One region of the Paenibacillus sp. FSL H7-0756 genome, then DNA from elsewhere that is predicted to be linked to it. Evidence: predicted binding sites of a transcription regulator. Region 1 holds the regulator's gene; the other holds the start of a gene.
What was found. The regulator NrdR, encoded in region 1, represses ribonucleotide reductase genes. The targets are predictions, from matches to a motif close to AACACNATATATNGTGTT.
Positions count from the first base shown of each region.

Region 2: the regulator NrdR is predicted to act here: its motif matches at 8,747-8,764, upstream of nrdI (class Ib ribonucleoside-diphosphate reductase assembly flavoprotein NrdI).

Region 1 is NZ_JBBOVT010000003.1:1,651,289-1,663,254, reverse strand. Features, by position in the region: gene NST04_RS33020 (ImmA/IrrE family metallo-endopeptidase) at 1-150, opposite strand, end outside; gene NST04_RS33015 (helix-turn-helix domain-containing protein) at 150-503, opposite strand; tRNA gene NST04_RS33010 (tRNA-Lys) at 679-751, opposite strand; tRNA gene NST04_RS33005 (tRNA-Ala) at 761-836, opposite strand; gene nrdR (transcriptional regulator NrdR) at 1,088-1,561, opposite strand; gene NST04_RS32995 (alpha/beta-type small acid-soluble spore protein) at 1,727-1,945, shown strand; gene NST04_RS32990 (lytic transglycosylase domain-containing protein) at 2,056-2,619, opposite strand; gene coaE (dephospho-CoA kinase) at 2,619-3,215, opposite strand; gene NST04_RS32980 (manganese efflux pump) at 3,225-3,941, opposite strand; gene mutM (DNA-formamidopyrimidine glycosylase) at 4,141-4,983, opposite strand; gene polA (DNA polymerase I) at 5,035-7,707, opposite strand; gene phoU (phosphate signaling complex protein PhoU) at 7,955-8,614, opposite strand; gene pstB (phosphate ABC transporter ATP-binding protein PstB) at 8,694-9,449, opposite strand; gene NST04_RS32955 (response regulator transcription factor) at 9,608-10,336, opposite strand; gene pnpS (two-component system histidine kinase PnpS) at 10,457-11,966, opposite strand, start outside.
Region 2 is NZ_JBBOVT010000001.1:2,657,445-2,669,410, forward strand. Features, by position in the region: gene NST04_RS11725 (ComEC/Rec2 family competence protein) at 1-173, shown strand, start outside; gene NST04_RS11730 (sensor histidine kinase) at 203-1,153, shown strand; gene NST04_RS11735 (response regulator transcription factor) at 1,131-1,838, shown strand; gene NST04_RS11740 (ABC transporter ATP-binding protein) at 1,919-2,845, shown strand; gene NST04_RS11745 (ABC transporter permease) at 2,838-3,599, shown strand; gene NST04_RS11750 (alpha/beta fold hydrolase) at 3,634-4,413, opposite strand; gene nrdF (class 1b ribonucleoside-diphosphate reductase subunit beta) at 5,232-6,191, opposite strand; gene nrdE (class 1b ribonucleoside-diphosphate reductase subunit alpha) at 6,228-8,312, opposite strand; gene nrdI (class Ib ribonucleoside-diphosphate reductase assembly flavoprotein NrdI) at 8,299-8,658, opposite strand; gene NST04_RS11770 (RNA polymerase sigma factor) at 9,182-9,718, shown strand; gene NST04_RS11775 (hypothetical protein) at 9,715-10,866, shown strand; gene NST04_RS11780 (LacI family DNA-binding transcriptional regulator) at 11,003-11,966, shown strand, end outside.

The sequences.
Region 1 (11,966 bases):
CGGGATATTTTGATAAATCACAGAGGCATGTTCCCGCAATTTTTCTTCGACTCCCGACCCAATAAAGGTTAGCGCTCCAATCTGTTCAGTCAGCACTTCATATGCAAAGTTTTCACCCATTTGTTCAGACTGCTGTTTTATGGAGGGCATTATCGTCCGACCTCCACATATTCCTTTTCCAAATGACGGCTATTCTGAATAGCATTCAGTAAAATATTCAAATGCCGTTTAGCAATTCGCGAATCCGCATTTCCCCTTAAACTTAGGGTATATTCCTTTTCTTCCGCTTGTTCAGGAGCCAGTAATTGTTCTATAGTAATTCCCATCACACCGGCGACTTGCACCATACGTTTAGGCAGGAACTGACGCTCACCGCTCAGAATATGCCCCATCAAAGCCTTGCTAACCTTGATTTGATCAGCAAGCCACTGAATGGACCTGCCGTTCTCCGCCATCCATGATTTCACCTTCACAATTGCCGCCTGATTCATTTCATTAGCCATCCGAAGCATACCCCCCCAACTAGAAATGTCACGACATCAATGTCTGTATTTATTATACGTCAAAATAAATTCGATGTGTAGACGAATACAAATTATATATTAACCGTCTACAAAATTCATAAACATCTTATTTAAAAGCAAAAAAAGAACGGCATCTCTGCCGTTCTTCATGTGATGGACTCTCAGGGGCTCGAACCCTGGACAAATAGATTAAGAGTCTACTGCTCTACCAACTGAGCTAAGAGTCCGTATGAAATTGGTGGAGCCAAGGGGGATCGAACCCCTGACCTCATCGCTGCCAGCGATGCGCTCTCCCAGCTGAGCTATGGCCCCATATTTTTACAATTTTGCCAATTTAGAATTACATTATGTATTCTAAAATCTGATCTGAGCGAGAAGCTCAAGTCGCTTATTCATCAATGTGTTTCGTAGGCGACTTCTATATAATACAGAAATCTGCTTTCAGTGTCAACACTTTTCCGAAATTAATTTTGATACAAGACGCTCCACCCGGGAACTGACCTCTCAACCTCAAGGCCAGCCCCACTACCCCAATCGAATCCTTCACTTCTAAACGGCGAAGCTTACAGCCCGTCCAGCTCCTCAGTCTTGGACAGCAGTCCCTTCAGTTCCTTCATGAACATGTTAATGTCCTTGAACTGGCGGTACACGGACGCGAAGCGGACGTAGGCTACCTCGTCGACAGGGTAGAGCTGCTCCATGACCAGCTCGCCGATCTGGCGGCTCTCGATCTCGGCGAGAGCGATGCCGCGTAGGCTTTTCTCCACCTCAGATACGATGACCTCCAGGCGCTCTACAGGGACCGGACGCTTCTCGCAGGCGCGGATCAGGCCGCGGAGGATTTTGTCACGGCTGAACTCTTCACGGCTGCCGCCTTTTTTGATCACAATCAGGGGGGTCTCTTCAATCATCTCGAAGGTGGTGAAACGGCGGCTGCACAGTTCGCATTCCCGCCTGCGGCGAATGGACTTATTCTCGTTGGCAGGGCGCGAGTCCAGGACCTTGGTATTGGTGTGGTCGCAGTAAGGACATTTCATAAGCTTCTTCACTTCCTCATCATTAGAATGGTTAGGCCCCGTCCCTTGATACACAAGGGCTATGCGGGCATCATTTAATTTCCAGAAAACACCGTTTATTTGTTGTTATGAATCTGACATGTCCGGCACATAATACAGTTACCAACCGATAGGAGGTGAACAGCAATGAGCCAAAATAACAACTCCAATAACCTGGTAGCTCCAAACTCACGCGGTGCCTTGGAACAACTGAAATATGAAGTTGCCCAGGAACTAGGTATCACCCTCTCCCCAGACGGATACCAAGGCAATAAAACTTCTTACGAAAACGGTTCGATCGGTGGTTACATCACTAAACGTCTTGTAACCCTGGCTGAACAGCAACTGGCAGGTCAGTACAAATAATACCTGCCCACACGACATAAGCTTGCCTAAGAAGTATCGAACGGCTCCGGCCGTTTGATGCTTCTTTTTACATAACAGCAGCAGAAGTAACAGGCACTCTAGAACTCATCCTAGAACTCACTGTAGAGCTCGGTGTATTGATCATAATAATAAATCACACGCTGCACGTAATGACGGGTCTCACCGAACGGAATGTCCTTCACAGAGGCTTCTGTTCCGTCCCACTGCCCTTCATCCAGCCAGCTCTGCACCTTGCCGGGTCCGGCATTGTAGGCGGCGATAACTGCTATACGGTTGCCGTCAAACTGCTTAGAGAGCGTAGACAAATACCAGGTACCCAGTTCAATGTTGGACGAGGGCTCTTCCTTCAGCCGTTCCAGCGATACCTCAGGAAGCTTGGCCTTTTCTAGCGCCCACTTGGCGGTATCCGGCATAAGCTGCATCAGTCCGAGTGCTCCTTTTTTAGATTCGCGTCCGGTCTTATAATTGGTCTCCACACGGATAATGGATGCCACCAGGAACGGGTCCATCTCATACGTCCGGCTGTGCTGGCGGATCTCTGCTTTATAATGAATAGGATAAAACCATGACATCCAGTTGGAGCCTAGAAACAGAATCGCGGTGAAGCCGATGAACAACAGCAGCAGGACTCTTTTTTTACGTAACCACTTCATCATATCAAGCCCAGCCTGTCCCACAACCGGGCAACCTGAAGCTCGGCAGACTGCAGATCACTGCTATTGTCGATCACATAATTCGCTTTCCTGCGCTTCAGCTCAATATCCATCTGCGACCTCAGCCGGTCCTCAGCCTGTTCCAGCTTCATTCCGCTGCGCTCCATGAGGCGGGCTAACTGCACCCTTCTCGGAACATAGACCACAATAATCTGCTCAAATAAGGAATCCAGCTCTGATTCGTAGAGCAGCGGAATGTCGACAATGACCAGCCGCTGCGGATTCTCCTGCTCAAGCGCATACATTCTGTCCTTGATCTCCCTGCGGATTGCCGGATGGGTCAGGTTATTCAGTGTCTTGAGCGCCTCCGGGTCCCGGAAGACAATCTCACCAAGACCCGCCCGGTCCAGCGAACCGTCAGGCAAAAGGATGCGGTCTCCAAAAGCCTCCACCGCTGCCGCCAGCACCGGATGTCCGGGGAGCATCACCTCTCTGGCGATGACATCGGCATCCACCAGTGCAGCTCCCTTGCGGACAAACAGTGCAGACACGGTGCTTTTCCCCGAAGCTATGCCTCCGGTTAAGCCTATAATCATGTACTCACCTCATAATAACTTCATTATACCCATTACAATTAATAATATCGCGGGCAGCGCAGCCGCATGCTTCATCCAGTAGCTGCCGGATAATTTCAGTCCAGTCTTCATTCCCATCAGCAAAAAGGTTCCGCTGAATACAGCGATCATCAGCGAGGTGGACCACGGGCTGAATCCGAGCAGTGCCGCACCGAGGCCGGCCCCGAAGGCATCCAGCGATAACGCGATCCCCAGAATCATGGCTTCCATGGAGGAGATGCTCCCCGAAGCATCCATATCAGCGGAAGACGGTGTGCGGAGAATCTGTATCACCACGCCCAGATGGCGCAGCTCCAGCGAGAACACAGCCGGCTTCAGCACTGTCTCGGCACTCTGTGCGGCAGCAGCAGTCTCCAGCCTGACTTCCTGTCCGGAATGGCCCTCTGCGGCCGCAGACGCAGTCTCTTCTTTCTCCTTCTGCGTCAGCATCTGGAACAGGGACCAACAGCCCATTAAGACGAGAATAACCGCTCCGACACTAGAAGCGGCATTCGGCGAGACTACCTTGGCCAGCAGCACGCCGACCTGCATAGAACCATAAATGACTACCCCTGAACAGAGCGAAATAATGATAATGGAAAGCAAGGGGATTTTCATTTTACGCAGTCCATATGTAATGCCTACACCAAATCCATCCAGACTAAGCGCAAACGCAAGCAACAGCAAAGACAACAATGGGCTCAGCACCCGCAATCCCTCCCGTGAAGAACCGGAGCCGGTGGATTAAGCATCCAAGCCGGAGCTCCGTTTCGCCATAATCAGCAATCTTCACACATTATATGGGCGGGACGGGCAGTAAGTGCCTGCCTTTATACAGAACGGTTATAACTCAGGTGTAACTGGCCCGGAAAAGGGCGGTAAATGCAGCGCTGACTCTAAATAAAAACTACAGAATCTGTACAGGTACGGGCTGGCAGGTGGGACAATAATGCGTTCCCCGTCCGCCGACCACGCTCTTCTCAATCAGTGTGCCGCAGGCAGCACAAGGCTGATCCTTCCGTCCATAGATCTTGTGCTGATCCTGATAGCTTCCGCTCTCCCCCTGGCCGTTGACATACGACTTCACGGAGGAGCCTCCGGCATTCACAGCCTCTGTCAGTGTTGCGACAATAGCATGGTGCAGCCTGGCCAGCTGATCCTCCGTGAGGGACTTCGCGGTCTCCTCCGGGTGGATTCCTGCACGATGCAGGGACTCATCTACATAAATATTGCCGATACCTACTATATATTCCTGATTGAGCAGCAGCGGCTTGATCTTAGTGCTCCGCTTCGCGACAATCTCCTTGAACCGTTCCAGCGTGAAATCGGCATCCAGCGGCTCCTGCCCCAGCTTGTTCAGCGGCTTCAGCTGCAGATCCTCTCCCGGCTGGAACAGATGCATCGTCCCGAATTGGCGCACATCCGTATAACGCAGCTCTGTCCCGTCTGTGAAATGGAAAATAACATGCGTATGCTTGTCCAACAGCTCGCCCTCACGGTACACGCCGTAACGGCCCTCCATCCGCAGATGGGAGACCATCACCAGCCCGTCAAATACGAAACGCAGGAACTTGCCTCTGCGTTCAACTGTAACCACACTATGGCCTGCCAGCATATGGGCAAAGGCCTGAATATCATCCGGGCGCTGAATAATCCGCGGCAGCCGGACGGTGACATGCTCTATCTGCTTGCCTGTAATTAACTCATTAAGTGTTCTTCTGACTGTTTCGACTTCCGGCAATTCCGGCATCATGGCTCACCTCCACTCCATTATACCGGATATCTGCCATGCGCGGGGAGCCTATTTCGCTTCGTACCAGTTGCTGCCATAACTTACCTCTGCCTTCAGCGGAACAGACAGCTGCAGCGCTCCGGCCATCACCTCGGGCAGCAGCTGCTTCATCTGCTCCAGCTCCTCCTCCGGCACCTCGAACACTAACTCATCGTGTACCTGGAGCAGCATCCGGCTCTTCAGGCCGCGCTCATGCAGCGCCTTGTCCATATGAACCATGGCCAGCTTGATAATATCCGCAGCGGTTCCCTGAATCGGCGTATTCATCGCGGTACGTTCTGCGAAGGAGCGCAGATTGAAGTTCTTCGCATTGATCTCCGGCAGATAACGGCGGCGTTCCAGCAGCGTAGTCACATACCCCTGCTTACGGGCCTCGACCACAATATCATCCATGTAACGGCGCACACCTTGGAACACCTCGAAATACTGTTCAATGAACCGGGCTGCCTCCTTACGGGGAATGTTCAGGTTCTGCGACAGGCCGTAATCGCTGATGCCGTACACAATTCCGAAGTTAACTGCTTTGGCGGACCGGCGCATATTACTGTCCACACTTTCCGCAAGGACGCCGAATACATCCATGGCAGTCTTAGTATGAATATCCATATCCTCGACAAAAGCTTCCTTCATCCGCTCATCGCCCGAGATATGCGCCAGCACACGCAGCTCGATCTGCGAGTAATCCGCTGCCAGAATCGACCAGCCCGGTTCGGAGGGAACAAAAACCTTGCGGAGCTTGCGGCCCTCTTCGAGCCGGATCGGAATATTCTGCAGGTTCGGGAACTGGCTGCTGAGCCGGCCTGTGGCCGCAATAGTCTGCCGGTAAAAGGTGTGTACCTTGCCGGTCTCCGGCGAAATTTCCTTCATTAAACCTTCGACATACGTAGATTGCAGCTTGGCCAGGGTGCGGTATTGCAGAATCAGGCGCACGGCGTCATGATAAGGCGCAAGCTTTTCCAGTACCTCGGCATCGGTCGAATATCCGGTCTTCGTCTTCTTCACAACCGGCAGACCGAGCTTCACGAACAGAACCTCGCCCAGCTGCTTCGGAGAATTCAGATTGAATTCGGTTCCGCAGGCGGCGTAGATCTCAGTGACCAGCCGGGAGATTTGGGCTTCGAATTCCTTGCCGAGCTGAATGAGATCATCCTTGTTCACAGCAATGCCCTGCTTCTCCATATCGGCCAGAATCCGTGATAGCGGCATCTCCAGGTCCTGGAACAGACCGGTCATGTCCGTCTTATCCAGCTCCTCCTGCTGCTTCTGCACAATGCCAAGCACAGTCGCACTCTTGCGGGCGACATGCTCACCGAGAATTGCAAGCTCAGGAATTCTATATTTGGCCCCTTTGCCAAAAACATCCTCATCCGGCGACAAGCGGGGCAGGCCGTATTTCGTGGTCAGGTCATTCAGATTCTGGCTCGCTTCAGTCGGGTCCAGCAGGTAAGCGGCCAGCTGAACATCGTTAGCAGCCCCGGCAAAAGCAATCCCCTGCCAATGCAGCGCCAGATCGGCACGGTGCAGATCATACCCGCTCTTCGGTGCCTGCTCGTCACCGAGCCAGTCACGCAAGGGTGCTGCCGCCTCACTCTTCAGCAGGGCAAAAGGCACAAAGTAATGCTGCTCCGGCGAAGACAGCCCGAGGCCGATCACTTCGGCGCGGTGCGGGTTCTCGCCGTTAGATTCCACATGCAGGGCGGAGATGTCCGGCAGTGCCTGAACCAGCTTCTCTATTCCGGCTTCGTCAACGATGGTAATCGTAAGCTCTGCCGCTTCCACCGCTGCGGGGCCGGACAGACCGCCGTCCGCCGCATGCGAATAGGCGCTCAGCGACAGGCGTTCCAGCAGGGATTTGAACTCCAGCTTCGCCAGGGCAGGGCCCGCCGTATCGGCAACAATACCGCTGAACACCATATCCTCCCAGGTATGCTCAAGCGGAACCTCACGGTAGATCGTCGCCAATTTTTTGCTCATGATAGCGCTGTCCGCATGTTCTTCCAGCTTCTCCTTCATCTTCCCCTTCAGTTCGCCGGTTCCGGCCAGCACGCCCTCCACCGATCCGAACTGCTGGAGCAGCTTAAGCGCCGTCTTCTCCCCGACTCCCGGCACCCCGGGAATATTGTCGCTGGCATCGCCCATCAGCCCCTTCAGATCAATAATCTGCTCAGGGGTGAGATCATATTTATCACGGATCTGCTTAGGCCCGTACAGCTCCACTTCCGTAACTCCCTTACGCACCAGCGCGATGGTGGTATGCTCGGAAGCCAGCTGCAGCATATCCTTATCCCCCGACACAATCATCACCTGACGGCCGGCGGCATCCGCTTCCCTGGAGATGGTGCCGATAATATCGTCAGCCTCGTAGCCGGCAATCTCGAACTGCGGAACTCCCAGACCCTTCAGCAGCTCTTTGAGCAAAGGGAACTGCTCGGACAGCTCCGGCGGGGTCTTTTGGCGTCCGCCCTTATAATCTTCATAGCCTTCATGCCGGAAAGTAATCTTCCCCGCGTCGAAGGCCACAATCATATGTGTCGGTTTATGCTCCTCCAGCAGACGGAGCAGCATCGTCGTGAAACCGTATACCGCATTCGTCTGCTGTCCCGCTGTATTCGTCAGCGGCGGCATGGCGAAGAACGCCCGGTAAATGATATTATTTCCATCAATGAGTATCAGCTTGTCCACACTAGCACCTCGCCTTTATCTTGCTTTCTCTTTACATAGTACCATATGCTCCGTACAAAAAAGAACCTGAGGCCACAGATCCACACCTGCTCCGGCCTTTAGCTGCTGCTAATGGTATGGAATACAGGTTTGCCAAGTGACGCGCGCTTTAAAACAAAAAAAGGCAAGCCCCGGGGAGGTGGCTTGCTGTCTGACGTTCAAGGCGCAGAGCTCTGCTTAGCTGTATTTATGCGCCAACATTATGCGGTTATTGGTTCAAATCCGGACGTTTACCTGTAACCAGATACACTACACTCTCGCCAATATTCGTGGCATGGTCGGCAATCCGTTCAATGTAACGGCCAACCAGTGTGAGCAGCATCGCCTGATTCACGGTTTCAGGCTTCTGAACCATATACGTGTACAGTTCGTTAATCATCGCGCTGTACAGGCCATCTACCTGATCGTCATCCTGCGCCATTTTGTAGGCCAGATCCGTATTCTCGTCCAGATAAGACTGAATCGCCTCCGTGGTCATGATCGTGACCAGCTCAGCCATGCGCGGAATATCCACAAGCGGCTTGATCAGCTGCTGCCCCTGGATGCGCATCGTTACCTTGGCTACATCCAGTGCCAAATCGCCCATACGCTCCAGATCGCTGGAGATTTTAAAGGCTACAATAATGCGGCGCAGATCCTTCGCCACCGGCTGCTGGGTGATGATCAGCCGTGAGCCGATCTCCATAATCCGGTCTTCCATGGCGTTCAGCCGCAGGTCCGCTTTGACAATCTCCTGCGCCCGTGCCGTATCAAGGGTCTGCAGGGCCAGTATCGCACCATCCAGGGCATCCGTTACATGCTCGCCCATCTGCTGCAGCAGGGTACGCAGTTCTTCCAGATCTTTGTCGAATTCTTTTCTGCGAATCATATCGAAAGTGCTCCTCCTCAAAAACATATGGTCATATCGGGTGAACGGAGTGAACCTAAGACTTACGAAGCAGCCATTCTTAGCCGAAGCGGCCGGAGATATAGTCTTCTGTGCGGGAATCCTTCGGGTTGGAGAATAACAGCTCCGTGTCCGCAGCTTCCACAATGACACCGTTCAGGAAAAATACAGTGCGTCCCGATACCCGGGCGGCCTGATGCATATTATGCGTGACCATTACAATCGTATACTTATCCCGCAGCTCCTGGACCAGCTCCTCAATCTTGAGCGTGGACACCGGATCGAGCGCTGACGTCGCCTCATCCATCAGCAGAATATCGGGCTGTACGGCAAGGGCTCTGGCAATACAGAGACGCTGCTGCTGCCCGCCGGACAGACTTAAGGCAGACTTCTTGAGGAAATCCTTCACTTCCTCCCAGAGCGCGGACTGGCGCAGGCTTTGCTCTACAAGGACATCCAGCTCGGCTTTGCTCTTCACACCGTGCAGACGCGGGCCGTAAGCCACGTTATCATAGATCGATTTGGGAAAAGGATTGGGCTGCTGGAACACCATCCCCACCTGCTTGCGCAGACTCTCCACTTCGATCTCGTCGCTGTAGATGTTTTTGCCGCCGATATTTACTTTACCTTCAATACGTGTTCCGGGAATCATGTCGTTCATACGGTTAAGAGTACGCAGCAGTGTGGATTTCCCGCAGCCGGAAGGTCCGATAAAAGCGGTCACCTGCTTCTCCGGAATCTGCAAATCCACGTTCTTCAGGGCATGGAATGACTCATAGTAGAGATCTAGCTTCTCTATGTCAATGATGGATTTCATTAGTTTCTGTTGTCTCCTTCTCATCATCTTCGTTCCCCATGATAAGCTTTCAGTGTAAATAGAGCTCCAGAGAATTGTTAACGCAGTGTAAAATCCTTGTGCAGTAAGACAGGGAGCGGAGGAGAAGGTGCTTATCTTGTGAAAAGAACACCGCCATGTTAGATGACAGGTGTTCTTTTTTTGTTGACGACCAGTTTGTAGCCCACGCCGCGAATGGAATCGATATGCACGGATTCAGGGTCAAGCTCCAGCTTCTTGCGCAAGGAACTGACATGCACATCAACGGTACGCTGACCTCCGATATAGTCGAAGCCCCAGACCGCATTCATCAGATCATCCCGCGTCAGAACGACGCCTGGCTTGCGGGCCAGATATAACAGCACTTCAAATTCCTTCGGCCGCAGATTGATGCTCTGTCCGCCCAGTGAGACTTCATAACGCTCAGGATAGATCTCCAGCTGTCCGAGAATAATCGTCGATGCAGATACTGCTGTCTCGGGCGGAGCTTCTTCGGCAATGCCGGAGATCCGCCGCAATACTGCGCTGACCCGGGCCAGCAGCTCGGATACGCCGAAGGGCTTCGTAATATAGTCATCCGCCCCTGACTTCAGCCCGCGGACCACATCCTCTTCCGCATTCTTGGCCGTCAGCACGATCACCGGTGTGCGGATGCCTTGTCCACGCAATTTATCCAGAATGTCAATGCCGTTCATGCCGGGCAGCATCAGATCCAGTACGATCAATTCAAAAGGTTCTCTAGTCGCACGGTCATATCCTGCCGTTCCATGATCCTCCACCGTCACTTCGTAGCCTTCCTGTGTCAGGTTATAAGACAGCAGCCGGGCCAGTGTCGGTTCGTCTTCAATGACAAGCAATCGTTGTGCCATAGGTTCCCCCGTCTTTTCATAGGTTATTAATTTTACAAAACTGCACACATGCACATCATAGCACCACAATGTTAACTTAGTGTAAAATCATAAATTTATTCTCTATTAGACTCCGCAGAGTTATTCATTCTCTTCCTGCAGCAGCGGCAATTCCAGGATGAACGAGCTGCCGATGCCCAGATCGCTCTCTACATTAATAGATCCGCGATGCAGCTCGACCAGATGCTTCACGATAGATAAACCAAGGCCGGTTCCGCCGGAGCTTCTGGAGCGGGCTTTGTCCACCCGGTAAAAGCGTTCAAAGATCCGGGGCAGATCCTTGCGCGGAATCCCCATCCCCGTATCACTGACTGTAAAGCGCACACTCTCGGTGCCATCCTTCTTCTGGATGCTCACGGCGGTCACTCTGACATTGCCCCCGTCCTGGGTGTAGTTGATCGCATTGGAGAGCAGATTCATGAAGATCTGGCGCAGCTTGTCTTCATCTCCCTCAATGAATAACTCCGCAGGCACATCCGAGCTGAGCGTAATCTTCTTCTTCTCCGCCACCTTACTGAGCGTTTCCAGCACAGAATCGAAGAACTCGATCAGATGAACCGGGGAGCATTCCAGCTGAACGCGTTTGGATTCGATTTTGGACAGCTCCAGGATGTCGCCGATCAGCCGGTTCAACCGTTCGTTCTCATCGTAGATAATCTGCAGGAACGAACGCGCTGTCTTCTCATCCGTAACGCCCCCGCCGAGGAGGGTCTCGGCGAAGCCTTTTACCGCAGCGACAGGGGTCTTCAGCTCATGGGAGACATTGGCGACGAATTCGCTGCGCATTTTCTCAAGTCTGCGAATCTCAGTAACCTCCTGAAGCAGGAACAGCATCCCCCGGGAGCAGCCGTCCTGGATCATCGGCACCCCGTCCAGACGCACAATCCGCTCCACCGGATTATAAATGCTGCGCTCTTCATGAATAGGCTCACCTGCGGACACGCCATCATCAATCAGCCGGGTAAGCTCATAATGATGCTTAATCTCCTTGTAGGAATGTCCGGTCATCTCGCTGTGCTTCACATCGAGCAGCCGTTCGGCGGCCCGGTTGAGCAGGGCAATCTCCCCTTCCTCGTTAATCATCACGATGCCGCCGGTCATATTGTCGAGTACACTCTGCAGCAGATCCTCATTGTCGCGGATAGTCTTCAGCTGGGCCTGGAGACTGTCGGCCATCGCGTTAATGGCTGTTGCCAGCTGGCCGATCTCATCCTTGCGCTTCATCGGCACCCGGGCATCGTAATCCAGATCGGTAATCCGCCGCGCCACTCTGGTGATCTGCTCCAGCGGTGAGGTCATACTGGAAGCCACTTTGTAGCTCACCAAGGTTGCGGCAATGAACAGCAGCACCAGCCCCCCTGCCATGATCATCCACGCCCGGTTCAGTCCTTCGGATACGGTATCCAGCCCCATCGACAGCCGGATATACCCGTTAAAGCCCTGATCCGAGGACACGGAACCTGCCACATACATCATTTCGCGGTCTAACGTATCGCTGTAACGGATCGCCCGGCCAATCCCTTCCTTCGCGGCCAGCAGCTCCTCCTCGCGGGTAGAGTGGTTGTCCATCTCGCGCGGATTCTTCTCCGAG
Region 2 (11,966 bases), on a different contig from region 1:
TGATTTCAGCCGGTGTGAATAACCTGTACGGACATCCGCACGGTGTTGTGCTGGAGCGTCTGAACGGTACGGGAACCCGCGTCTACCGGACGGATCAGCAGGGGGAGATTCAGCTCAGAGTGGGCAAGGAGGGCATCACCTTACGCCACAAGCTCACCCCTGCCCCGGACTAAGACTCTGTAATCGTATATAATAAAACCATATGAGAGGAGTTGATCGTATCCTTATTGTTCTGGCAGGACTCCTGCTGCTGCTGATCGGCCAGACTGTCTACCTGCTGAATTACCGGGGACAGGTCAAGCAGATCAGCAGCCAGCTCTCTTTTATCATGGAGCACGATTCCCGTAAGCGGATAGTTACCCAACTGAAGCCGAAGGAGATCGGCAGACTGGTACAGGATTGCAACAACCTGTTAAGCCGACAGAGCGCGATGGGAGAACAGTTCAGCCGCAAGAATCAGGAGATGAATCTGGCGGTTACCAGTCTGTCGCATGATATAAGGACGCCGCTTACTTCGCTGGACGGTTATCTGCAATTGGCGCTGCGGACAGAGGTGGAGCAGGAGAAGGGGCGGTACGTAGAGCTTGCCCAGTCGAGAATACAGCAGATTATCAAGCTGGTGGATGAGCTGTTCCTCTATACCAAGCTGCAGAATCCCGAATACAGTCTCGAGCTGCAGCCCGTGGATGTTATGGAGGTGCTGAAGCGGAATCTGTTCACTTTCATTGATGCCTTCGCCGGATCGGAGAGTGAGCCCGAGCTACGGCTGCCGGTGCATTCTCCCCGGGTGATGGGGGATCTCCATGCGCTGGAACGAATCTTTACCAATATCATCGGCAACTATTTCATTCATGGCGAAGGCACGTTGGCCATAGAGGTTGAGGACAAGCAGGAGGTGCTGTGTATACGCTTCACGAACCGGCTTAAGGCAGGCAGCGGGGTGGATACGGAGAAGATATTTACCCGCTTTTACAAAGAAGATCCGTCGCGTACCCGGCATTCCTCAGGTCTGGGGCTCTCAATTGTGAAGGCGCTGATGGAGAAGATGAACGGTCATGCAGAGGCCGGGTGTACGGCGGATACTTTCAGCATACTGATCGGATTCTCAAAAAGGGAGGATGAGTATAGCCATGAGCATCCATCTCAAGGATAGCGGGCTTCGCAGAAGAATTCTCATCGTTGAGGATGACGAGCATATTAACGTAATTCTGCATGACGGGCTTACCTCCGCAGGGTATCAGTGCACCCAGTCCTATTCAGGCAGTGAGGGGATGCTGAATCTGGCTGAGCAGGACTACCACTTGATTGTCCTGGATCTGATGCTGCCCGGATTGTCCGGAGAGGCGTTCATGCAACGTTTGCGCGGGGAGCTGAAGTCCCGGATTCCGGTAATTGTCCTCTCGGCCAAGGATCAACTGGGGGATAAGCTGGATCTGTTCACGCTGGGCGCTGATGATTATGTGACCAAGCCGTTTGAGCTGGAGGAGCTGATTGCCCGTATCCATGTCCATATCCAGCGGACAGCTGGCGGTGAGCCGGTGAAGGAGTTCAGGCATAAAAATCTGGTGCTGGACTGCACGGCTTACAGTGTCAGGATTCATGGCAGCGTGCTTGCTCTGACCCGTCAGGAATACCGGATTGTCGAGCTGCTGGTCAGGAACCCTACCCGCGTATTCACAAAGCAGGATCTCTATGAGCTGGCCTGGGAGGAGATCTATCTGGGCGAGGACAAGACGATAACGGTCCATGTCAGCAATATCCGCAATAAAATCAAGGCGCACGACAGCGAAGCCTATATCGATACGGTCTGGGGCATCGGCTTCCGGCTGAGTCCATGATGAACTTTGAACTTTCTTAACCTTTTGTTAGCGAACTATTAGTCTTCATCCTGTTAACTTAGGGTAAGGAGGTGGCAGACATGACAGATTGCATTATTGAACTAAGCGGACTGACCAAGATGTACAAATCGAAAGCGGCGGTGCGCAGTGCCAATCTCAAAATCTACAGAGGGGAGATTGTCGGCATCATCGGGAAGAACGGTGCGGGCAAATCCACACTGCTTAAGATGATTAGCGGACAGGTGTATCCGACCTCGGGAGAGCTGCATTTCTTCAACCGTGCGGCGGCGGGGGACCAGTCTTTTTTTGAGCGGATGGGGGTGCTGATTGAGCAGCCCGGATTATACCCGAATGTCTCAGCCTATGAGAACCTGAAGCTGCTCGCCATCGCGTATGGCCTAAGTGACAGGGAGTTAACGATCGGGAAGCTGCTGAAGCTTGTTGGGCTGGACCCTAAGAATACCGCCAAAGTCAAAAGCTATTCCATGGGTATGAAGCAGCGGCTCGGAATCGCGGTGGCTCTGCTCGGAAGCCCCGATGTACTGATTCTGGATGAGCCGATTAACGGGCTTGATCCGCAGGGGATTGTAGAGATCCGGGAGCTCATCCTGGAGCTGAACGCAGCGGGCCTGACCATTCTGATCTCCAGCCATATTCTGGAGGAGCTATCGAAGATCGCCACCAAGTATGCCATCATCCATCAGGGAGAATTCGTCGAGGTGCTCTCCAAGGAACAATTGCAGCAGCGCTGTGAGGAACGGATCGAGATTAGCGTGGAGGAAGCGCGGGAGGCTCTACCGGTGCTGGAGCGCGAGCTGAAGATTACACAATATAAGGTGGTGGATAGCCGCACGGTCTATGTATACGACCGGCATATCCACATCCGGCAGATCGTTCAGGTGCTGGCGCAGCATGGGGTAATGGTGGATTCCATCGCAAGGCATAAGCAGAGCCTGGAGCAATATTTCCTGGAGCGCACGGAAAGTGCAGGTGAACGCCATGATTAACCTGTTCAAAATGGACCTGTACCGCTTCACGCGGAACAAGATTATGTACCTGCTGCTGCTTTTGTTCTGTGCCTTTCAGCTCTTTGGCATCTTCATGATGAAGCAATACGAGCAGCCGGTGGAGGGCCGTCCGATGCTCAGCAGCTTAACCGAGAGCGAATTCATCCAGTATACCATCTCGCAGCCGCCTTCCTGGATGCTGATTTATATTGCAGTGTTCACGATCTATTTCTACATGAGCGAGTGGAACTCCGGCTTCTCCAAGAACTATATCTCCATGCGGCAGGCCAGAAGCCACTCCGTCTTCTCCAAAATGGCGATTCTCTCGCTATTCGTGGCCATGATGTTCTTGACCCTGCTGGTTGCAGACGGAATCGCGAGAAAGCTGTTATGGGACCAGACAGATCTGGGGGAACCGGGGGCGTTCATTACATTGCTGGCGGGCCAATTCCTTCTGCACTGGGCGTTCTCGCTGTTGATTCTCTGTATAGCGATGGTTACACGGAACCTGTTAGTTAGCTTAACTGCCAGCATCGTTCTGGCTCTGAATGTGATCGGGATGGTGCTGGAGGCGCTGGAAAATCTGTTTACGGACATTCATTTGACAAAATATCTGCTGATCAACACCATTATCAGGGTGAAGGATTTAGGCAGCACGGCTGACCTGATTCATACGTTCGGAGTGGCTATTGCGGCGATTCTATTCCTAAGTTATTTTGCTGTCCGCTACAAAATCAGGGAGGATCTGAACTAGGGAGTGGAGTAATCATCACTCGGCGGCACCCGGATCAAATTTTTCTGCATTCCCCGGGCAGCTCCCCGCCCTGTATCCAGGCTTCGACGAGCTTATTGAACAGCTCAGGATTAGCCAGAGAGAGGCCGTGTCCCATCCGGGGAATCGCCACGCCCATGGAGCGGGGGTTGGCGGCCACCAGATCCCGGGCGGATTGCTTCATGACAGATTTCTCACGTTCACCTACAGTAACCAGTATCTTGCCTGAGGCCTCGCTGAACCCGGCTGGAATGCGGAACGACATATTCTCTTCCAGCACCCGGATCAGCGTCATTAGCTCCATCTGCCGGCTCTCTTCAACATACCGTTCCAGGTACTCCCCGCCCAGATAGAGCGTCTTAGCCTGCAGCTTCGCGAACCATCTGTACTTAATCAGCGGAAAAGACAGTCTGACCGCCGGTCTGATCAGCCTGCTGGCGGAGGGAATCGGCCGCACCAACGCGCTGTTGATGATAGCATAATCGATCAGCTCCGGCCTCATAGCCAGCATCTGAACCAGCACCTGTGCGCCCAGAGAGAATCCGGTAACAACAATCTTTCTTCCCTGAGCCCGCTCCTCAATAATGGATACAAGCTCCTCCGCACTGCTGCGGATCGTGAACTCCTTATCCTCCCGGCTGAACCCGTGCCCCGGCAAATCCGGGACCAGACAATGATAACCAGCGAACGCCGCCATCTGCTTCTCCCACATCCATCCGCTCACGCCCCCGCCATGCAGGAAGACCACCAGATAATCCCCATTCGGGTCTCCGTACTCCTGAATATGTATAGCCACTCCGCACACCTCATTCCTGTAAAAAGATCATCCCTACTCCTACGTCCCAGTAACAATATGGTCTCATAGAAACCACCTAAACTAGTAGGTTCGGTTTTCGACGCATACATTTGACCCTATGGTCTCATTGCAAATCCCATGCACCCTGATCAGGCACGGCAACCCTCAGCAAGCGAGCTAATATTAGGCTGATATTGCACCTGTTGCGGACTTCTAATCCTACATTCAAGTAAGTGATTGTATATCCTGCAATAGAAAACGCATAGCTGACCGTAAAAAGCGATTCTATTGTATTTCATACAGTAGAATGTTGTGTTTTGGGTGAAAATTGGCCCTTTTTCAAAATTCAATTGTACCGAATACAATAGATTCTATTTTGAAGGCTTTTTTACAGTATTCTAGTGTACAAAATGCAGTTGCTATCGTTCCAGCGCCTACAGCATCCAATGACTGCTATGAGAATGAGACGCTGGTTCGTTAAGAGCCGGTAATGGTGATATTCACAATAATAATTCTGATGCTGTACTAGCTTGGATGCCTCTCATAAAAAAGCCCCGGCAGCTTGTCCAAGCTGCCAGGGCTTTACCTCTACTATACAACAACCTAACATAAGTTGAATCAAAGAAAATAGCGAAAAGCAAGAAGGACCGGAGGGGAATTTTGGAACTGTAGGAGCGGTAGCGCCCGCCTTTGTATACGGATTTCTACCGCGAACAGCGGTCTAATCAGGAAATCTGTATACGGGCAGCGGCCGGAAGTCCAAATATTCGCCGGAGTGACGTCCGGGCTGTGAGCCAGGTTCTTCGATTCAGCTTATCTCAAAAATTAAAATCCTCATCCCGCAAAGGCTCCACATTCATCGCCCGCACATAACCATTCCCCTTCTTCGAGAAGAAGTCATGCTGCTTCGTGTGGGTGCTGATTCCGTTCTGCACGATCGGGTTGATCTCTTCCTCATCGAACAGCGGATCATGGCCGAGGTTCATCATCGCCTTGTTGGCGTTGTAGCGCAGGAAGGTCTTCACTTCGTCCACCAGGCCAATCGGGGCGTAGATCTGCTCGGTGTATTGCTCCTCGTTCGCGTGGAGCAGACGGAGCAGGCCGACCAGGGTCTCGTAGACATCGCTCTGGTCTTCTTCGGACAGCTCCTCGAAAATCTCCTGCGCCAGCACCCCGACATAGACGCCGTGGATGCTCTCATCGCGCAGGATCAGGTCGATGATCTCGCCGCTGCAGGTCATTTTGCCCTGTCCGGCCAGATAGAGCGGGTAGAAGAAGCCGCTGTAGAACAGGTAGCTCTCCAGCAGGACCGAGGCGGACATCGCCAGATAGAGGTCTTTCTTCGTCTCAATCTTTTGATAATACTCCGAGATCGTCTCCGCCTTGAACTGCAGGAACGTATTGTCCTCCACCCAGCGGAAAATCCCGTCAATCTCCTCCGTTGAAGCCAGTGTGGTGAAAATGCTGCTGTACGACTTCGCATGAATCTGCTCCATCATGCCCATGAAGCCGAGGACCGCCTTGCGCTGCAAGCCGTCCACATGCTCCATAATCTGCGGCATGCCTACGCCGCCTTGAATCGTATCCAGCAGGGTCAGTCCGCCCAGCACCTTCATATAGGAGTCCTTTTCAATCTCACTCAACGTGAGCCAGGACATTTTGTCATCGGATAGTGGTATTTCATCATCGGTCCAGAACTGCATAATATTCTGGTTCCAGAACATCAGCGAGAAATCGTCGTCGGGACGGTTCCAGTTCACCGCTTGGATTGCGCTCATAATCGTATCTTCTCCCTTTCTGTACCTGTGCCCCTCTTAGATGGAGCAGGCCAGGCATTCCTCGACAGACAATTTGTTGGTCCGGGTGTAGTACAGGGATTTCAGCCCTTTGTGCGCCGCATACAGGTAAGAACGGGCCAGCTCACGGGTGGTGACATCACTGTTCACATGCAGAACTGTTGAAATACCCTGGTCGATATGAGGCTGAATCTCCGCAATCAGATCAATGACCTTGAACTGGTCCATCTGGTAGGCGGATTTATAATAGAACACATTGTCCGGACGCAGGTAAGGCATCGGATAGTAGGTGGTCGAGTTGGCGTATGTGCGGGTCTCGATTTGCTCTACAATCGGCATAACGCTGGAGGTAGCATTCTGGATATAGGAGATGCTCGCAGTCGGCGCAATTGCCAGACGGTAAGCATGGTACAGGCCGTGCTTCATCACCTTGTCACGCAGCTCTTTCCAATCCTCTGTAGTAGGAATGTAGATTCCCTCGAACAGCTCCTGCGCTTTTGCCGTAACCGGACGGTAGTCTGTAGTCAGATAACGGTCAAAATATACGCCGCTGGCGTAGTCGGACTGCTCGAAGCCATAGAACGTCTCGCCGGTCTCGGCGGCAATCTCCATGCTTTTCTCAATCGAATGATAGTTCATCGTCATGAAGAAGGTGCGTGCGAAATCACGGGCCTGCTCACTCTCATAAGCGACTTTATTCTTGGCAAAATAACCATGCAGGTTCATTACGCCCAGACCCACGGAGTGCATTTCCTTGTTCGCCTTAGCCACGCCTGGAGCGTTGGATACCGTTGTCATATCGCTGACAGCCGTCAGTGCCAGCATGCCCTCATGTACGGATTCACGGATCTTACCGTGCTCCATCACGTTCACGATGTTCAGGGAAGCCAGGTTGCAGCTGATATCGCGGCGGATCTCGTCCTGCTGTCCGTAGTCATTAATCTCCGAAGTCTCCTGCAATTGAAAAATCTCGGTACACAGGTTAGACATCTTGATCTGACCCACACCCCGCAGGGCATGAGCAGCGTTGGCATTGCTCTTGTTCATAATATAGGGATAGCCCGATTCAAGCTGGATCATGGCGATCTTGGTCAGCATGTCGCGTGCGCTCATGGCGATTCTTTTCTTCACGCGCGGATCGGCAAGCAGAGTATCATACATGACGTCCAGATCCATGTCATCCAGGTGCGTACCATACGCCTGATAGACCGTGTAAGGAGCGAACACATGCAGCGGCTGATTATCCTGTGCGAGCTTGTAGAAGCGGTTAGGCACGATCAGACCGATAGACAACGTCTTCAGGCGTGTCCGTTCGTCGGCGTTAATCTTTTTGCTGTCCAGGAACTCCAGTACATCCCAGCCAAAAATATTATAATAAGCCGCGCCCGAACCCTTACGCTGGCCCATCTGGTCCGCATAGGAGAAGCCGTCTTCCATGAGCTTCAGGACAGGCATGATGCCTTTGGCCGCATCCTCAACACCCTTAATCGTCTCACCGCGCGAGCGCAGCTTGGACAGATTGACGGCAACGCCGCCCCCGATTTTTGACAGCTGCATGCAGGTATTCAGCACATAGTTGATCGAATTGAGCGAGTCATCCATTTCCAGCAGGAAGCAGGAGACCATCTCGCCGCGGCGGCTTTTACCGGCATTGAGGAAGGTTGGTGTCGCCGGCTGCAGGCGCTGTTCCATCATCGAGCGGGCCAGTGTGCGGGCGGTCTCCACGTTGCCCCGGCCCAAATGCAGAGCCACTACCGCTACGCGGTCCGGATAATGCTCCAGGTACTGCTTACGGTCATTGGTTTTGACGGCATAGTCGGTATAGAACTTGGAAGCCGCCATATAGGAAGGGAAGCGGAAATTATAGTCATGGGCGATCCGGTAGACATCCTCCATCTCAGCAGCGGAGTAACGGTCGTACAGGTCCTCGTAGTAATCATTGGCAATCATATAATCAATCTTGGCTTTGGTATCCGTGAAGGTCAGGCTGCGCCGCTCCACATCCCGCATGAACTCAGCTACCGCCTCCTGGTCCTTATCCAATTGGAAAAAGCCGCTTTCGTCTCTCTTCATCAACATGTTGTTCAGTTCAATATGCCGCAACCCGGTCCACCTCCTGTTTTATGCGTTGTACATCACCAAATGTTCCCGACAATTCAAACTTGCCGACCACCGGTACGTTGTAACGCTGTGCAATCAGATCTGCGCTGTGCGCGTATAGCTCACCCCAGTTTTTGTTGCCGCTCGCGGCGATGCCCTTCAGCCTGGAATGGTTTCGTTCAAGGAATGTTGATACCTTCTCTGGAATCTGTCCAAATCCGGTGGTGTATGTAACAAGCACGTAAGGCTCGTCGATCGTCATATGCTCTTCGATTTGAACTGCCGGAAGCTTCAGTTTATTAATGAATCTTCTAACGTTGCCGGTCTTGGAATCGTAAGCAATCAACATGGCTCCTAACCTCCTATAACATGTAGCCCATTCTACTTGACAAATAAAGAATAGCGGATTTACTAGATTTATGGGCTTAGCTCTTATATACACTATATTTAGTAATGCTTAATCATTTTATATACCATATATTGAAAAGTCAAGCGGTGAACAAGCCCTCACAGCCGCCCAAAATGCCTCTCCAAATCGCCAATCCCACGCCCCGCCTGCATTCTATTCTCTTATAATTAATTAGTATTTTTTTTAAGCAATTTGCGGGGCTGTGGAATGGTCCGAATGGGGCATTTGGAGAAGGGGAGGCGGCTATAAAATTTGAAAGCGCTCTGCCGTCGGCGGATGGAGTTTTGATGGCACTTCGTACATTAGACGCTGCTCCAATTTTTTGGGGGATCAGATCTGTTGTATTTTGTACACTTGATTTCAGCTAACAGGGGCTAATTGAGCAGATGCGTGCCCCAATATTTTCAATAACAGGGAACCATATCGGTCGGCAGGAGTCTTATTAGGTGAGAGGGGAGAGAACATGCAGAGTAAAGAACTAACGTATAGCATGACCTGTGCCTCATCGGTATCGCTGCGCGAGATGATGGAGACCTACGGGCAGGATGTATGGAATTATGCTTTTTTCTTAACCCGCAGCCGGGAGCAGGCGAATGATATCAGCCAGGAGGTATTCCTCAAGGCCTACAAGAGCATCGGCAAGTACCGGGGGCAGTCCACTCTGAAAACCTGGCTGCTCACCATTACCCGCAACACCGCGTTCAGCTTAAGGAAGAGCAGCTTCTGGCGGAGGTTCGTTCCGCTGGGCAGCCATCAGGATAAAGGGGGCGCCTTGTCCGCAGAACAAGAGGCTATCGGCAATCAGTACGCGAACCGCATCTGGGAGATCATTATGGAGCTGCCGGACAAGTACCGGGAGGTGCTGGTGCTGGACATTCAGCAGGATCTGTCAGTCGCTGAGCTGTCCGCGCTGCTTGGAATCGCGCAGGGGACGGTCAAATCCAGGCTCGGACGGGCCAGAATGAAAGTGAGAGCAGCGATGAAGGAGGAAGACCAGTGAAGACAAGACAAGAGCATGAGCAAGTGAAGGTGATGAGCGGGGAGAAGGACTGGTATAAGCAAGCCGGACGAAGTCCGCTTGTAGAACCGGGATTCACGCCACAGCTTATGGCGCGGATTGAAGAGGCTGCCCATGAATCCTCTAATCGTACAAGCGGCCGCCGCTTCAGCCGTATGGCTGCCTTCGGCGGACTGGCAGCCATCCTGCTGCTTGGCGCGCTGGTCTGGCCATTTGGCCCAGGGACCGGGCTTGATCCGGCAGGGAGGCTGGCAGCGGTCTTTAAGCCTGGCTCGGGAGCGGCTGTGGTTATGCCGGCGGTGTCACCTTCGGCTACGCAGAACGCTGCTTCACCAGCATCGCCGCAAGCTTACAACCCGCCGGTTGGTTCTGCAGAGTTCGAGCTTGGCGGAAGGAAGTATTACATGCCCTTATCGTTGGACAGAGACAAGACGCGTGCGCGTGCCGTTGAGACCAACGCCGGGATTGTCTGGTCGCCCCCGCCTCCGATGGTCAATTACAGCAAGCCCAAGTACACCCATCCTACGGAACCTTACACATTGTATCTTTCACCAAAAGGCCAGTCCGAGCTATCTGAAGCTACGGCTAAACGGATCTACACCTTACCGCTGTATGCAGGCGGTTCGCAGCGTTATTATGAGCTTACGGGGATCTGTGATGGAGGGGACTATATAGTGCTGGGTATCGGGACGATCACCTTGGGGAAAGGGATAGGAATGACACCTGAAAAGTTAACCGTTTTGAATTTAAAATCAGCCGCAGCAGGTGAAACAATAACCCCGCAGGAACTGTTAGATTTAAGCAGCTTAGGTGACAAATATTCCTTGTACAGATCCTTTATTGCTATTGATAAATATAATAGCGAGATGCTGCTTGTATATTACAGTGATGATAATAAGAATGGTTATGACATTCATGGCAGTCTGTACAATATTGCTACTGGAGCGGTACAGAATATAAACAGCAAAATCGGCATCGACGTTCAAGGCCAGCAGCAGACGGCAGTTTATGAAGTGAACGGGAAGAAACGGAAAGCGGATGTCATCTTGCTCCTCGGCCAGCAGTGGTATTATGATTGGTTTTATCAGGAACATGGACAGCAGATTGATCCTGCCAAGACTGGGAAGTGACGGGAGTTCCTAATTATTTTATGTGGATCTTATAGATAATTTACTAAAAAAAAGCTATACTTTTTGATAATCTCTCTAAGTAAACTTGGTTAATGTTTACTTCTGGAGTGCGATATCGAAGAGTGGAGCGGGATCAATGAAGAAGCTGACTATTGAGGATGTGGCCCAGAAAGCGGGCGTATCGAAAAGCACAGTCTCGCAATTTTTGAATAAACGGTTCAAGTATATGAGTGAGGCGACCAAAAACCGCATTGCCGAGGTTATCGATGAGCTGAACTACCAGCCCAACGGGCTTGCCCGCAGCCTCAAGCAGAACCGCACGCATATGGTTGGCATTATTGTAGCCAATATAGATTATTCACTGTCCATTCAGTGCATCCGGGCGATTGAGAATGAGCTGCAGCGCCACGGCATCCAGGTGATTATCTGCAACTCGGATGAGAATGCGGACAAGGAGAATACCTATGTAGAGACGCTGGTTGCCCGTCAGGTGGATGGCCTGATTATTTTCCCGGCGGGAGATCAGCCTGCGCCTTACACCCGATTAATTGAAGCAGAATATCCGCTGGTCTTCATGGACCGGCTGGTTGACGGCATTACGACCCAGAGCCTGCTGCTGGATAATGAAATGGCGGTGAAGACTGCTATCCGGGAGCTGACCACCCAAGGCCATGAAGCGATTGCAATTCTATCCCTGCCGCTTGGCGTACATGCGATTACCCCGCGCAAAGAGCGGATGAGCGGTTACAAAAAAGCGATGGAGGAAGCAGGTCTGCCGCTGCTAGATTCGTATATGCGTAGTGTGTCGCGCGAAGATATCGCTTCCGCAATGGATGAGTTGTTACAGCTGCCCCAGCCGCCGACCGCGCTGCTTGCCGCCAATGATCTGGTGCTGGGCGAGATTCTTAAATATGCGAACCGCAACGCTATCTCCATCCCCAGCCAATTGTCAGTGATCGGCATTGACGATGCAGAATTCGCCCGGATCTATAATCCCGATATTACTACGATCCGCCAGCCCGCCTACGAGATGGGGATGCAGGCAGCGAAGATCATGCTCTCTTTGATCAACGACACGGACGGCGCGATCCCCATCACCT